DNA from 2 places in the Streptomyces sp. NPDC025784 genome. Region 2 is predicted to be linked to the other one. Evidence: riboswitches for the same ligand, from Rfam matches in the RefSeq annotation. Region 2 holds a riboswitch; the other holds the start of a gene.
The links. A riboswitch is a leader RNA that binds a small molecule or an ion and turns the genes downstream of it on or off. The one in region 2 is predicted to bind cyclic di-AMP.
Positions count from the first base shown of each region.

Region 1: linked by a shared signal. The riboswitch ahead of ACZ4IF_RS09605 (M23 family metallopeptidase) and the one ahead of ACZ4IF_RS12295 (M23 family metallopeptidase) in region 2 are both predicted to bind cyclic di-AMP.

Region 1 is NZ_JBVHMN010000003.1:19,936-27,436, forward strand. Features, by position in the region: gene lhgO (L-2-hydroxyglutarate oxidase) at 1-693, shown strand, start outside; gene trmB (tRNA (guanosine(46)-N7)-methyltransferase TrmB) at 828-1,673, shown strand; gene ACZ4IF_RS09595 (PrsW family intramembrane metalloprotease) at 1,789-3,174, shown strand; gene ACZ4IF_RS09600 (aldo/keto reductase) at 3,221-4,165, opposite strand; gene ACZ4IF_RS09605 (M23 family metallopeptidase) at 4,781-5,818, opposite strand; cyclic di-AMP (ydaO/yuaA leader) riboswitch at 5,830-5,984, opposite strand; gene ACZ4IF_RS09610 (PP2C family protein-serine/threonine phosphatase) at 6,218-7,423, opposite strand.
Region 2 is NZ_JBVHMN010000004.1:125,963-133,463, forward strand. Features, by position in the region: gene ACZ4IF_RS12280 (DNA gyrase/topoisomerase IV subunit A) at 1-971, opposite strand, end outside; gene ACZ4IF_RS12285 (M16 family metallopeptidase) at 1,480-2,835, shown strand; gene ACZ4IF_RS12290 (M16 family metallopeptidase) at 2,832-4,232, shown strand; cyclic di-AMP (ydaO/yuaA leader) riboswitch at 4,448-4,607, shown strand; gene ACZ4IF_RS12295 (M23 family metallopeptidase) at 4,620-5,384, shown strand; gene ACZ4IF_RS12300 (GntR family transcriptional regulator) at 5,646-6,341, shown strand; gene ACZ4IF_RS12305 (HPr family phosphocarrier protein) at 6,511-6,792, opposite strand; gene ACZ4IF_RS12310 (bifunctional acetate--CoA ligase family protein/GNAT family N-acetyltransferase) at 6,970-7,501, shown strand, end outside.

The DNA.
Region 1 (7,501 bases), on a different contig from region 2:
GAGGTCGTCCGCATCGACCGCCGCCCGGCCCTGGGCGCCGCGGTGCGCACCGCGGACGGCGCGATCGTCCGCGCCCGCGTCCTCGTGAACTGCGCGGGCCTGCACTGCGACGAGATCGCCCGGCTCACGGGTGACGACCCCGGGATGCGCATCGTGCCGTTCCGCGGCGAGTACTACACGCTGGCGCGGCCCGAGCTGGTGCGGGGACTGGTCTATCCCGTGCCCGACCCCGCGTTCCCCTTCCTCGGGGTGCACCTGACCCGGGGCATCGACGGCGGCGTCCACATCGGCCCGAACGCGGTGCCCGCGCTCGCCCGCGAGGGGTACGACTGGAGCGTCGTACGCCCCCGTGAGCTCGGTTCGACGCTGAGCTGGCCCGGTTCCTGGCGGATCGCCCGACGGCACTGGCGGTACGGCGCCGGGGAGCTGCGGCGCTCCCTGTCGACGGCGGCGTTCACCACGGCCGTCCGGCGTCTGCTGCCCGCGGTGACCCCGGAGGACCTGGTCCCCGCTGCGGCCGGCGTGCGGGCCCAGGCGGTCCTGCGCGACGGCACCCTGGTGGACGACTTCCTGATCAAGGAGGGCCCCCGGACGGTCCACGTGCTGAACGCGCCGTCACCCGCGGCCACGGCCTCGCTGCCCATCGGAAGGGAGGTCGCCCGGAGGGCACTGGCCGCACTGGCCGGCACATGACACCCCGGTGCCCGGCCGGACCCGCCGCCTGCCCCAGCCCCAGCCCCAGCCCCAGCCCCAGCCCCAGCCCCAGGGGGACCTCGTCCCGGACCCGGATCCCCCACCCCGCACACCCCCGTAAAATCGACACCACTGTGTCTGACTTCCTTGACTCCCCCGAAGAGGCCGGGCCGGCCACCGACGCCGGCTCGCTGCGGCATACCCGTGCGAAGGGCGAGCCCCGGTTCCCCGACGGCCCGAAGGCCGACCCCGCCGGGTCGCACTTCGAGCGGCGCATCCGGAGCTTCCAGCCGCGTCGCAGCCGGGTGACGGCCGGGCAGGCGGACGCGCTCCAGCGGCTGTGGCCCAAGTGGGGTCTGGACATCGACGGGCAGCGGACGATCGATCTGGCCGAGCTGTTCGGGAGCGACTGTCCCGTCGTGCTGGAGATCGGCTTCGGGATGGGCGAGGCCACCGCGCAGATGGCGGCCGAGGACCCGAAGACCGGGATCCTCGCGGTCGACGTGCACACGCCGGGCCAGGGCAACCTGCTCAATCTCGCCGACCGCAACGGCCTGTCCAATGTGCGCGTGGCCAACGGCGACGCGATCATCCTGCTCAGGGAGATGCTCCGGCCGGAGTCCCTGAGCGGTCTGCGGGTGTACTTCCCCGACCCCTGGCCCAAGAAGCGGCACCACAAGCGGCGGCTGATCCAGCCCGAGTTCCTCAGCCTGGTGGCGACCCGCCTCAAGCCGGGCGCCCTCGTGCACTGCGCCACCGACTGGGAGCCCTACGCCGAGCAGATGCTCGAAGTGCTGAGCGCGCACCCCGACTTCGAGAACACCCGGCCCGACGGCGGTTACGCGCCACGTCCCGCCTTCCGGCCGCTGACCCGTTTCGAGGGCCAGGGACTGGACAAGGGTCATGTGGTGAACGACCTTCTCTTCCGGCGCGTACAGCACCTCGAAGAACACCCGGACCAGCAGTCCGCCGACGGCTGAAGGGCCGCTGAGGCCCCGGGAGCCACCCGGGCGTCCCTTCGGTGTCCGCGCGGGTGCCCCGGGCAGCACGAGGCACCGTCGCGGGCTGCGCCCCTCCCTCGTTAGGGTCGATGCCGTGGCCACCTGCCCTCCGTACCCGACGTACCCGACGCACCCCGGCGGTCCCGCCGGCGGTGGGCTGCGGCACGCGCACTGGTGGCAGCGCCGATGGGTCCGGTACGGCGCGCTGATCACCCTGCTCGCGATGTCGGGGCTCGTGATCCTGGCGCTCGTCCGTGAGCAGACCGGCACCGAGGGCTTTCTGGTCGGTCTCGGTCTCGCCGTGTTCCCCGTACCGCTCCTCGTCGCCGCGTTCCGCTGGCTGGACCGTGTCGAACCGGGCCCCTGGCGGAATCTGATCTTCTCGTTCGCCTGGGGCGCCTGCGCCGCCGCGCTCATAGCGATCGTCGCCAACAGTTTCGCGACCAGATGGATAGCGACGTCGACCGCGGACCCGTCGAGCGCCGACACGCTCGGCGCGACCGTCATAGCGCCGATCGTCGAGGAATCCGCGAAGGCGGCGGCCGTGCTGCTGGTCTTCCTCTTCCGCAGACGGGACTTCACCGGGATCGTCGACGGGGTCGTCATAGCCGGGATCACGGCCACCGGCTTCGCGTTCACCGAGAACATCCTCTACCTCGGCACCGCGTTCGGAACCGACCAGCTCAGCGGGGAGCGGGGGCTCGCCTCCCTCACCGCCGCGACCTTCTTCGTCCGCGTGGTCATGTCACCGTTCGCGCATCCGCTGTTCACCGTGCTGACCGGCATCGGTTTCGGCGTCGCGGCGCTGTCCGCGGAACGCCAGCATCTGCGCCGCGTGCTGCTGCCCTTCGGCGGACTGCTGCTCGCCATGGGCATGCACTCCGTCTGGAACGGCTCCTCGACGTTCGGGGAGTACGGGTTCTTCGCGGTGTACGCCGCGTTCATGGTGCCCGCGTTCGGCCTGCTGACCTGGCTGGTCGTCTGGACACGGCAGCGTGAACTGCGCACCGTGCGCACGGAGCTTCCGGCGTACGCCGTGGCCGGCTGGCTGACCCCGGTCGAGCCCCATGTGCTCGGCTCCATGCGGGCGCGGCGGCTCGCCCGCGAGTACGCGGGGCATCACGGCGGGAAGGCCGCGGCGCGCTCGGTCGCGGAGTACGAGGCGTACGCGACGTCGCTCGCGTTCCTGCGTCACCGGGGCCGCCGCGGCCGTGCCGGCGCCGACTTCGTCGTGCGGGAGCGGGAGTTGCTCGACGAGCTGTGGCGGCGCAGGGAGATCGCCCGACCCGCCCTGGCGTACGCGGCGCGGGCGGTCGCGCCGCGCATTCCGGCACCGCCGTGGCCCGCCCACGCAAGCGGGTACGGCTACGGGTACGCCTGGGCGTACCCACAGCCCGCGGAGCAACCGCAGGGACCGCCGCACGGGAACCCGTACGGCCCGGTGGCCCCGTACCCCGCCCACAACCCCTACCGCACCTGACGGCTGCTCCCGTCAGGCGGACGCCTTCGTCGGGCCGCCGTCGGCGTCAGGCGGACGCCTTCGTCAGCTTCGCCAGCTCCTCTTCCGTGAGGACCAGGTCCGCCACGCCCAGCAGCGCCGGGAGCTGTTCGGCCGTGCGGGCGGAGGCGATGGGGGCCGCGACCGTCGGCTGGGCGGCCAGCCAGGCCAGGGCGACCGTGGCGACCGGTGCGCCGTGCGCCTCGGCGACCTCGTCGAGGGCGGCCAGGACGCGGATGCCGCGTTCGGTGCCGAGGTGCTTGCCCGCCCCTGCGGCGCGGGCCGAGTCGACGCTCGCGCCCGGGCGGTACTTGCCCGTGAGGAAGCCGGACGCGAGGGCGAAGTACGGGACGGCGGCGAGGCCGGCGTGGGAGGCGACGTCGTGCAGGGGCCCTTCGTACGTGTCGCGTGAGACGAGGTTGTAGTGGGGCTGCAGGGCGACATAGCGCGCGAGGCCCTCGCGGTCGGAGAACTCCAGGGACTCGCGGAGCCGCTCGGGGGAGATGTTGGACGCGGCGATGTGCCGCACCTTGCCCGCCCGCACCAGTTCGTCGAGCGCGCCGATGATCTCCTCGACCGGCACCTCCGGCTTGTCGAAGTGCGTGTAGTAGAGGTCGATGCAGTCGGTGCCGAGGCGGCGCAGGGACGCGTCGGCCGCCGCCTTGATGTTGGCGCCGGACAGGCCCGGGTACCGGGGGTGCTGGCTGACCTTGGTGGCGAGGACGACGTCGGCGCGGTTGCCGCGCTTCCTCAGCCACTTGCCGATGAGGGTCTCTGACTCGCCGCCCTCGTTGCCGTCGGCCCACGCCGAGTAGGAGTCGGCGGTGTCGATGAAGTTGCCGCCGGCGGCGGTGTACGCGTCGAGGACGGCGAAGGAGTGTGCTTCGTCGGCGGTCCAGCCGAAGACGTTGCCCCCGAGGGCGAGCGGGAAGACCTCGAGGTCGGACGGACCGAGCTTGCGGAGAGGTGTCATACCTCGCCCCAACACCCGTACCGGATGGGTGTATTCCGCATGCATCCGAGGACACCCGAACGCACCCGACCGGCAGCCCTGACGTCGGGGGGTTGTCGTCAGGACCGCCGGAGACCGATGCCGCGGAGGAGGTGGCGCCGCCTCGGCGGAGGAAGTGCGGTCGTGCCTCAGGAGCGGAGTCCCTCGCAGCGGGGCCGGCCCCCCGGCTCGGGATGAAACCCGTGGACCCGGGGCGCGCGGCCCTGGGTCGGGTGGAGACCCTCGGCCAGGGGAGATCCCCGGCGCAAGGGCGGAGACCCTCGGCCAGGGGAGATCCCCGGCGCAAGGGCGGAGACCCTCGGCCAGGGGAGGTCCCCGGCGCAAGGGTGGAGCACCTCAGCCAAGGGAGGTCCCCGGCGCAAGGGCGGAGCACCTCAGCCAAGGGAGATCCCCGGCGCAAGGGTGGAGCACCTCAGCCAAGGGAGATCCCCGGCGCAAGGGTGGAGCACCTCAGCCAAGGGAGGTCCCCGGCGCAAGGGTGGAGCACCTCAGCCGGGGATCGGATCCCTCGGCACGGGTGGGGAAACCCTCAGCCCGGGGCCGGAGCGCCTCGGCGCAAGGGTGGAGACGGTCGGCTCAGGGGTTGAGGCCCTTGCCCCGCAGCCACGCCATCGGGTCGATGGAGTCGCCCCCGCCGGGGTGCACTTCCAGGTGCAGGTGCGGTCCGGTGACATTGCCCGTCGCACCCACGCGCCCGATCACTTCGCCCGTGGTGACCTTCTGCCCGGCGGTGACACTGATCGACGACTGGTGGCAGAACCACAGCTCCGTGCCGTCGTCGAGGGTGAGGACCGTGCGGTAGCCGTACGCGCCGGCCCAGCCGGCCTCCGTGATGGTGCCGCCGTGGATCGCCTTGATGAGCGTCCCGGTGGGCGCCGCGAAGTCGAGGCCGGTGTGGTAGCCGGAGGACCACATGGAGCCGGCCTCACCGAAGGTGGAGGTCAGCGTGTACGAGGAGGTGGGCAGCGAGTAGCTCTTGGCGAGCTCGGCGAGGCGCTCCGCCTCGGCCTTGGCCTTGGCTTCCTCCTCCGCCTTCTTCTTGGCGGCGGCGGCCTTGGCCTCGGCGGCGTCCTGCTGCTTGGCGGCGGTCTCGGCGGCCTGCTTCGCGGCGGCGGTCTCGGCGGCCTTCTGGGCCGCGCTGTCGACCTGGTCCTGCTGCGACTCGGCCTGCTGCATGATGCGGGCACGCAGCGCCTCACCGGCGTCGGCGCTGCCCTGCGCGGCGTCCGCGCTGGTCAGTCCGGCGGTGGTGAGCGGGGTGCTGGAGCCCTTGGGCGCGCTGGATTCGCCGTCGGAGATCAGGGCCTTGGCGGACTGGGTGACCGAGGAGAGGTCGGGCAGCGAGATCGAGACCGGCGGCTTGCCGGGCGCCGCGGTGGCCATGCCACCCGCGCCGACGGCGGCTATGACACCGACACCGAGGACGGTGGAGCTGCGGGCGAGTCCTCCACCGCGCTGCTTGCTGACGCGGTGCCGGCCGCGGACGGGTCGGACGGAATCCGCGGTGGGATTCCACTCCTCCCAGGGGCCCTCGTCGTTGCCGTACGCGTAGCCGATGGACTGGGTTTCGTCCGGCGCGAACGAGGTTGGCTGGGCAGGCCGGTTGGACGCCACGTGGGCGCGCTCCTTTCCTTCCTTCTCGCCTACCGGGTTAGCTGACGGGTTCGGAGCAGGAAGGTCTCCTACGCGCGTCCCTCACGGATATGACCGCGAAGAACGCCCGATTCACCCCAAGTTGGTGGTTCCCCGGCTCCCTTGCGGGATTCGGCGCGTGCGCACGGAGCCGCCTCTTGTGACGGCTGGGACGACCGCGCTGCGTTATCGAACGTTAATAGACGCGGACCCCGGATTCCAAGCCGTTCGGATTGATCGTTAACGCTTTTGGCCTGGACTTTGGGGGCACCACCGCCGGAAACCGGGCGAGTTGACCGCACCTCGTAAACACACCTTCTCCTGATGGTGTGTCAGTCGTTATGCGGAGGGGTACGGTCCGGTCACCCCCGGTGACAACGATCAAGGACGCCGTACGGCGAGCAGCGCCATGTCGTCCGTCGTGCCGCCTCCCGCGTGCCGCCGGACCTCCTCGGCCAGGACGGTCAACAGGGCGTCGGGACCGGGGAATACGCGTCCGGCGAGACGCGCCGCCGGGTCGTAGAACTCCCCACGCCCGTCGCGCGCCTCGGACAGACCGTCGGTGTAGAGGAGCAGCGTCGCCCCGTGCGGGAACTTCTCGCACACCGCGCGATCGGGCCAGCTGCCCAGCTCGCCCATCCCGAGCGGCAGTGCCGGCGGCCCGCCGTCGAGCGTGACGAGCGTGCCGTCGGCGTGCAGCAGCAGGGGCGGCGGATGGCCGCGGTTGAGGATCCGCACGGCACATTCGCCGTGCGGGACCTCCGCGAGCACGGCCGTGGTGAAGCCCTCGAAGGCGTCGAGGCCCTCCCGTCGGGTGCCCTCGCGCGCCAGCGCCCGTTCGAGACGGCCGGCGACCGCCTCCAGGGTCGCCTCCTGCTCGGCCGCCTCCCGGAAGGCGCCGATCACGACGGCGACGGCGGCCACGGCGCCCATGCCCTTGCCGCGTACGTCGCCCACGACCAGACGTACGCCGTGCGACGAGTCCTGCACCGCGTAAAGGTCGCCGCCGATGAACGCGTCGGCCTGCGCCGCCTCGTAGCGTGCGGCGACCTCCAGGCCGCCGATCCGCTCGGCCGGTTCCGGCAGCACCGCGCGCTGCGCGGACTCGGAGACCTCCCGGACCGAGGCGAGCCGTTCGTCGCTGCGGCGCACGAGGACGTTGATGAGCGCGGCCAGGCCGGCGGCGGTCGCCACGGTGACGACTTCCGTGACCGCGTCGACGTGTATGACGATCCCGAGCCTGAGGTGGACCGCGAGGACGGCGACGACGGCCAGCAGGCCGGTGAGCGCCGTGCTCAGCAGCGTGTAGAGCGGCGCGGCCACCAGCGGGGCGGCGGTGAAGAACGGGGCGGCGGTGAACTCCCTCGGGGTCAGGTAGTCGTAGAGGACCCCGGCGACGACGAGCAGCGCGGGCAGCACCCGGACGAAGGTCCGCACGGAGGAGACCCCACGCTCCCCGGCGCCCGCCGGGCGGGACCGCCGGGTGTCCCCGAGGCCGGGGTCGGGCACGGCGTCGCCCGGCAGCCGTCCACCGGACCGGTCGTACGGGCCCGTGGCCGCCGGCCGCTCGCTTCCTGGTCGCCCCACCCGTCCAGATTTCCCGGCACGGGGGCGGGCAGCGACCGGTGTGGACCGACCGGGGGAATGCGCGAGGTCGTGCCCGGC
Region 2 (7,501 bases):
ACGAAGCCGTTCTTGACCTCGATGACCAGCCGCAGTCCGTGCGCACGGTCGGTGAGGTCCTTGACGTCCGCGATGCCCTGGAGCTTCTTGGAGCCGACCAGGTCCTTGATCTTCGAGATCACCTTCTCCGGGCCGACGGTGAAGGGCAGTTCGGTGACGACGAGGCCCTTGCGGCGCGCGGTCACGTTCTCCACGGAGACCGTGGCGCGGATCTTGAAGGTGCCCCGGCCGTTCTCGTACGCGTCCCGGATGCCGGAGAGGCCGACGATCCGGCCGCCCGTGGGCAGGTCGGGGCCCGGGACGTACTTCATCAGCGTGTCGAGGTCGGCGCCGGGGTGGCGGATCAGGTGCCGGGCGGCGGCGATCACCTCGCCGAGGTTGTGCGGCGGCATGTTGGTGGCCATGCCGACGGCGATGCCCTGCGAGCCGTTGACCAGGAGGTTCGGATACGCGGCGGGGAGGACCCCGGGCTCCTGCTCCTGGCCGTCGTAGTTCGGCGTGAAATCGACCGTGTCCTCGTCGATGGACTCGGTCATCAGTGACGTGGCGTCGGCCATCCGGCACTCGGTGTAACGCATCGCGGCCGGCGGGTCGTCGTTGCCCAGCGAGCCGAAGTTGCCGTGGCCGTCGACCAGCGGCAGGCGCATCGAGAAGGGCTGGGCCAGACGCACCAGCGCGTCGTAGATCGACGCGTCGCCGTGCGGGTGGAGCTTACCCATGACCTCGCCGACGACGCGGGCGCACTTCACGTAGCCGCGGTCGGGGCGCAGGCCCATCTCGTTCATCTGGTAGACGATGCGGCGGTGCACGGGCTTGAGCCCGTCCCGGGCGTCCGGCAGGGCTCGCGAGTAGATGACCGAGTACGCGTACTCAAGGAAGGAGCCCTGCATCTCGTCCACGACGTCGATGTCGAGGATCTTCTCCTCGTACGAGTCGTCGGGCGGCGGGGTCTTCGTGCTGCGGCGGGCCATCGCTGCTGCGGCTCCTTCACAGTCTCTGCCGGGGCATGAACGGGATCTGACGCGGACCATTGTGGACCGCCCCACTGACAACGTGGACCGCGACCCGTCCGTAGCGGGTCTCGCGACCCTTCCGTGACAGGTCCCGGACCCGGTCCGCGGAGGGTCCCGGCCGCGTTCCGCGACAGGCCGCGGACCTGGTCGGTGACGAGTCCCCGGCCCGCGCGAAGACAATCACCGGACCTGTCCACGACGGTCCCCGTACCTGTCCACGACCGGTTCCCGGACCTGCCCTCGCCGAGTTCCGGGCCGCGTCCGAGGCGCGCGGGGAGACCTGCCCACGGCACAGCGGGGTTTCCGTCCGCGGCGTGTCCCGCCGACTCGCCCGGCAGGGACCGTAGTACACGTGAGTCTCGCTCTCGGCGTACGGGGTGCGGGAACTTCGCCAGCTTTCCGCGCGCTTGCATACAGTGGCAGGACCGACAGGAAAAGGCAGTTTTCCGCGATCGAAGGGACGTACATGCCCATGGGTCACACGGCCACAGCCGAGGCAGGCTCCGGCGGCCTGACAGCGACCGAGCACCGCCTGGCCAACGGCCTGCGCGTGGTGCTCTCCGAGGACCACCTGACCCCGGTCGCGGCGGTGTGCCTCTGGTACGACGTCGGCTCCCGCCACGAGGTCAACGGCCGTACCGGACTTGCTCACCTCTTCGAGCACCTGATGTTCCAGGGCTCCAAGCAGGTCCACGGCAACGGCCACTTCGAGCTCGTCCAGGGCGCCGGCGGTTCCCTCAACGGCACGACGAGCTTCGAGCGCACCAACTACTTCGAGACCATGCCCGCCCACCAGCTGGAGCTCGCACTCTGGCTGGAGGCCGACCGCATGGGCTCGCTGCTCGCCGCGCTCGACGACGAGTCGATGGAGAACCAGCGGGACGTCGTGAAGAACGAGCGTCGTCAGCGCTACGACAACGTCCCGTACGGCACCGCGTTCGAGAAGCTGACCGCGCTGGCGTACCCGGAGGGCCACCCGTACCACCACACCCCCATCGGGTCGATGGCGGACCTGGACGCCGCGACCCTGGAGGACGCGCGCGCGTTCTTCCGCACGTACTACGCGCCCAACAACGCGGTCCTGTCGGTCGTCGGTGACATCGATCCGCAGCAGACGCTCGCCTGGGTCGAGAAGTACTTCGGTTCGATCCCCGGACACGACGGCAAGCCCGCACCGCGCGACGGCTCGCTGCCCGACGTCATCGGCGAGCAGCTGCGCGAGGTCGTCGAGGAAGAGGTCCCGGCGCGCGCCCTGATGGCCGCCTACCGGCTCCCGGAGGACGGCACGCGCGCGTGCGACGCTGCCGACCTGGCCCTCACCGTCCTCGGCGGCGGCGAGTCGTCCCGGCTCTACAACCGGCTGGTCCGCCGCGACCGCACCGCCGTCGCGGCCGGGTTCGGCCTGCTCAGGCTCGCCGGAGCGCCCTCCCTCGGGTGGCTCGACGTGAAGACGTCCGGCGACGTCGAGGTCCCGGTCATCGAGGCCGCCGTCGACGCGGAGCTCGCCCGGTTCGCCGAGGAGGGCCCCACCGCCGAGGAGATGGAGCGGGCGCAGGCCCAGCTGGAGCGCGAGTGGCTGGACCGGCTGGGCACGGTCGCGGGCCGCGCCGACGAACTGTGCCGGTTCGCCGTCCTGTTCGGCGACCCACAGCTCGCCCTGACCGCCGTGCAGCGCGTCCTCGCCGTCACTGCCGAGGAGGTCCAGGAGGTCGCCAAGGCCCGGCTGCGCCCCGACAACCGCGCGGTGCTCGTCTACGAGCCGATCGCCGAGGCCGCTCAGGCCGCCGAAACCACCGACGAAGACGAGGAGTCGGCGAAGTGACCGAGCTCGCGAGCATGGATTTCCACCCGCAGCCCCAGGCGGGCGAGGCCAAGCCCTGGGCATTCCCGGCCCCCGAGCGCGGCACGCTGGACAACGGTCTGACGGTGCTGCGCTGCCACCGCCCCGGTCAGCAGGTCGTCGCTGTCGAGGTGCTGCTCGCGGCGCCCCTGGAGGCCGAGCCGGCCGGTCTGGACGGCGTCGCCACCATCATGGCGCGGGCCTTCTCGGAGGGCACGGACAAGCACTCCGCCGAGGAGTTCGCCGCGGAGCTGGAGCGCTGCGGCGCCACGCTCGACGCGCACGCGGACCACCCCGGCGTGCGTCTGTCGCTCGAAGTCCCCGTCTCCCGCCTGCCCAAGGCGCTCGGTCTGCTGGCCGACGCCCTGCGGGCACCGGCGTTCGAGGACAGCGAGGTCGAGCGGCTGGTGCGCAACCGGCTGGACGAGATCCCGCACGAGTCGGCCAACCCGGCCCGCCGCGCCGCCAAGGAGCTCTCCAAGGAGCTCTTCCCGTCGACCTCGCGCATGTCGCGCCCGCGGCAGGGCACCGAGGAGACCGTCGAGAACATCGACTCGGCGGCCGTGCGCGCCTTCTACGAGAAGCACGTGCGCCCCGCGACCGGGACCGCGGTCATCGTCGGTGACCTCACCGGCGTCGACGTCGACGAACTGCTCGGCGACACGCTCGGCTCCTGGACCGGCTCGTCCGCCGAGCCCCGCCCGGTGCCGCCGGTGAGCGCCGACGACACGGGCCGCGTGATCATCGTCGACCGGCCCGGCGCCGTCCAGACGCAGCTGCTCATCGGCCGTGTGGGGGCCGACCGGCACGACCGGGTGTGGCCCGCCCAGGTGCTCGGCACCTACTGCCTCGGCGGCACCCTCACCTCGCGCCTGGACCGGGTCCTGCGCGAGGAGAAGGGATACACCTACGGCGTACGGGCGTTCGGCCAGGTCCTGCGGGCCGCGCCGTCGTCCTCCGCGGGCACCACGGGCGTGGCGATGCTCGCCATCAGTGGCTCCGTGGACACCCCGAACACGGGTCCGGCGCTCGACGACCTGTGGAAGGTGCTCCGCACCCTCGCGGCGGAGGGTCTGACCGACGCGGAGCGGGACGTCGCCGTGCAGAACCTGGTCGGTGTGGCGCCCCTCAAGTTCGAGACCGCGGCGGCCGTGGCGAGCACACTCGCGGACCAGGTCGAGCAGTTCCTGCCCGACGACTACCAGGCGACGCTGTATCAGCAGCTGGCCGCGACGGGCACCGTGGAGGCCACGGCGGCCGTCGTGAACGCCTTCCCGGTGGACCGGCTGGTGACGGTCCTGGTGGGCGACGCCGAGCAGATCAAGGAGCCCGTCCAGGCCCTCGGAATCGGTGAAGTGACCGTCGTGACGGCCGAGTAGAGCGGCGCGACATCCCGGAGGCCCGGGTGACGCATACGTCACCTGGGCCTCGCTTTGTCCGGACTTCCTCCTCAATTTGTCCGTATTGGTAGAGAGGTTGCCTGTCTGCCCTGTGGCATGCACTACAAAAACCGTGATCCGTTTGTTGTTTGAAAGACGCCCCGTCTAGCGTCGATCCGGCTGTTCGCCAGGCAATGCGCCGCGCCCGCGGCACCGGACAGCCATCGCCGAGTCCCCGTACGGCGCGAGCCAGGGGAGCCGGGGACCCATACGCAGTCCCTGGGGTGAATCGGACGCCCTCCCGGAGGGGGTCCGTAGGAGACCTTCCTGCTCCGAACCCGTCAGCTAACCCGGTAGGCGAGAGGGAAGGAAAGGACCAGCCCCTACATGGCGTTCACCTGTGGCACCGGGAAGCATCGTCGTCCGAGCCGCGTGAAGCGCACCACCACGAACGCCGTAGGCGTCGCGGCGCTCACCACCACCGGCGTCGTCGGGGCGCTGGCCGCCCCCGCGCTCGCCGCGGAAACCTCCGTCGAGCAGACCGGACTGACCCCGGTCGTCACCCTCGGCGACTCGGTCGCCGAGCAGATCGACGAGCAGGCCGTGGCGCAGCAGCGCGCCGCCGACGAGGCCGCGGTGCTGAAGAAGGCCGAGGAGGCCGCCCGCAAGCGGGCCGCCGAGGAGGCCAAGAAGAAGCGTGAGGCCAAGGAGCGCGCAGCCCGTGAGGCCGAGCGCAAGCGCCTCAACTCCTTCGTCCTGCCGATCACCGGCTCGTACGTCTCCACGGGCTACAGGACCGGTGGCAGCCTCTGGTCCTCCGGCAGCCACACCGGCGTCGACTTCCACGCGGCGTCCGGCACCCCGGTCCACGCCGTCGGCTCGGGCACGGTCGTCACGGCCGGCTGGGGCGGCGCCTACGGCAACCAGGTCGTGATCAAGATGCACGACGGTACGTACACGATGTACGGCCACCTGTCGTCCATCGGTGTCTCCGTCGGCCAGGCGGTCACCCCGGGGCAGCAGATAGCCCTCTCCGGGTCCACCGGGAACACCACCGGACCGCACCTCCACTTCGAGGCCCGCACGACCGCGGAGTACGGCTCGGACATGGACCCCGTCGGCTACCTCCGCGCGCGCGGTGTGAGCGTCTGACGCACCTCCGCCCGCGGGGCGCGGACGTCCGACGCGCAGCCGCCCGCGCGGTGTGAACCTCCGACGTCCGCTCCGCGACTTCTTCACGACTTTGGATGTCCCGGCTCACCGAGCCGGGGCATCGTCGTTTCGGCCGGGCATCTGTCCAAAAAATATCCATGGATTCCGGCCTCCCGTCGGAAATTCCGGCTGCCTGCAATAGAGTCACTGAACAGGCGTCAATCGATGGCGTTTCGCGGGCATTAAAGCGGAGGTCCGGTCATGCGTATTCCGGCGCACTCGGTATGCACGGCGATCCGTGACGACATCGTCGCGGGCGTCTACGAGCGCGGCAGCCGGCTCACCGAGGAACTGCTCGCCCGCCGCTACGGCGTCTCGCGTGTCCCCGTGCGCGAAGCCCTGCGCACTCTGGAGGCCGAGGGCTTCGTCGTCACCCGGCGGCACGCGGGCGCGTGTGTCGCCGAGCCGACCGAGCAGGAGGCGTCGGACCTGCTGGAGATGCGGATGCTGCTGGAGCCGCTGGGTGCGGCGCGGGCCGCCCAGCGTCGGACCGAGGCCCATCTGAAGGTGCTCCGGGGCCTGGTCAGGCTAGGTCAGGAGCGCGCCCGGAGGGGGCACAGCGAGGATCTGCGCTCCTTGGGCGGCTGGTTCCACGAGACCCTCGCGCAGGCCTCCGGCAGTCCGGCGCTGACCTCCACGCTCGCCCAGCTGCGGCACAAGATCGCCTGGATGTACACCGTGGAGGTGCCGGCCGGCCCGGCGGAGTCCTGGGCGGAGCACGGCGGGATCGTGGACGCCGTCGCGCGGGGCGACAGCGAGCGGGCCCGGTCGATCACGGCTCTGCACGCGGAGCGTGCGACGGCCGCGCACCGGCTCCGTTTTCCCGGCGGCGGGGACCGGGCGGAACGTGTGAGGACTTCGCAACATCCCGTAAACATGACGGGCGTGCGGCATTAACACGGGCGCCGTATACAAAGAGGAGTAATTCGAGGGGGATTATTTCTGCTGCCCGAAAACGGGAAAAGTGAAGGGCTCGTCCGAGAATCTCGGACGAGCCCTTCGGCGGATGTGCGGGACGGCGTTCTTTCGCCTCTCGGGGCGAAGTCCGCCGTCGCCGGCAATGCGCTCAGACGGTCTCCGGGAGCTCCTCGAGCCCCTCGGCGACGAGCTTGGCGAGGCGGTCGAGGGCGGTGTCCGCACCCTCGGCGTCGGAGGCGAGGACGATCTCCTCGCCGCCCTGGGCACCCAGGCCGAGGACCGCGAGCATGGAGGCCGCGTTGACGGGGTTCCCGTCGGCCTTGGCGATCGTCACGGGGATGCCGGAGGCCGTGGCGGCCCGGACGAAGATGGAGGCGGGGCGGGCGTGGAGGCCCTCAGCCCAGCCGACGTTGACGCGGCGCTCAGCCATGTGATGCTGCCCTTCAGGTGTTCAGGGTTGTCTAGACCAGTGTCCCATAACGTGAAGACTGCCCGGAGCGGTCCGGAGTCCCGTCCCGAGTGTCGCCGGATCGCGGCCTCGATCCGGCTTCCGTCCTCCACAGACTGCCTCGCGCCGTTGTCGGACGCGAGCCGTACTCTGGGGCCCATGCAGACCTCGCCGGACGGGCACGCGTACCCCGCTCACTGGGAAGCCGACGTGGTGCTGCGCGACGGCGGCACCGCACGCATCAGGCCCATCACCGTCGATGACGCCGAGCGCCTGGTCAGCTTCTACGAGCAGGTGTCCGACGAGTCGAAGTACTACCGCTTCTTCGCGCCGTATCCGCGCCTGTCCGCGAAGGACGTCCACCGCTTCACGCACCACGACTTTGTGGACAGGGTGGGTCTCGCGGCCACGGTGGGCGGCGAGTTCATCGCCACCGTACGCTACGACCGCATCAATGCCGACGGCCTGCCCGCGTCCGCCCCCGCCGACGAGGCCGAGGTCGCCTTCCTCGTCCAGGACGCCCACCAGGGCCGCGGTGTCGCCTCGGCCCTCCTCGAACACATCGCGGCCGTGGCCCGTGAGCGCGGCATCCGCCGCTTCGCCGCCGAGGTGCTGCCCGCCAACAACAAGATGATCAAGGTGTTCACGGACGCCGGCTACACCCAGAAGCGAAGCTTCGAGGACGGCGTCG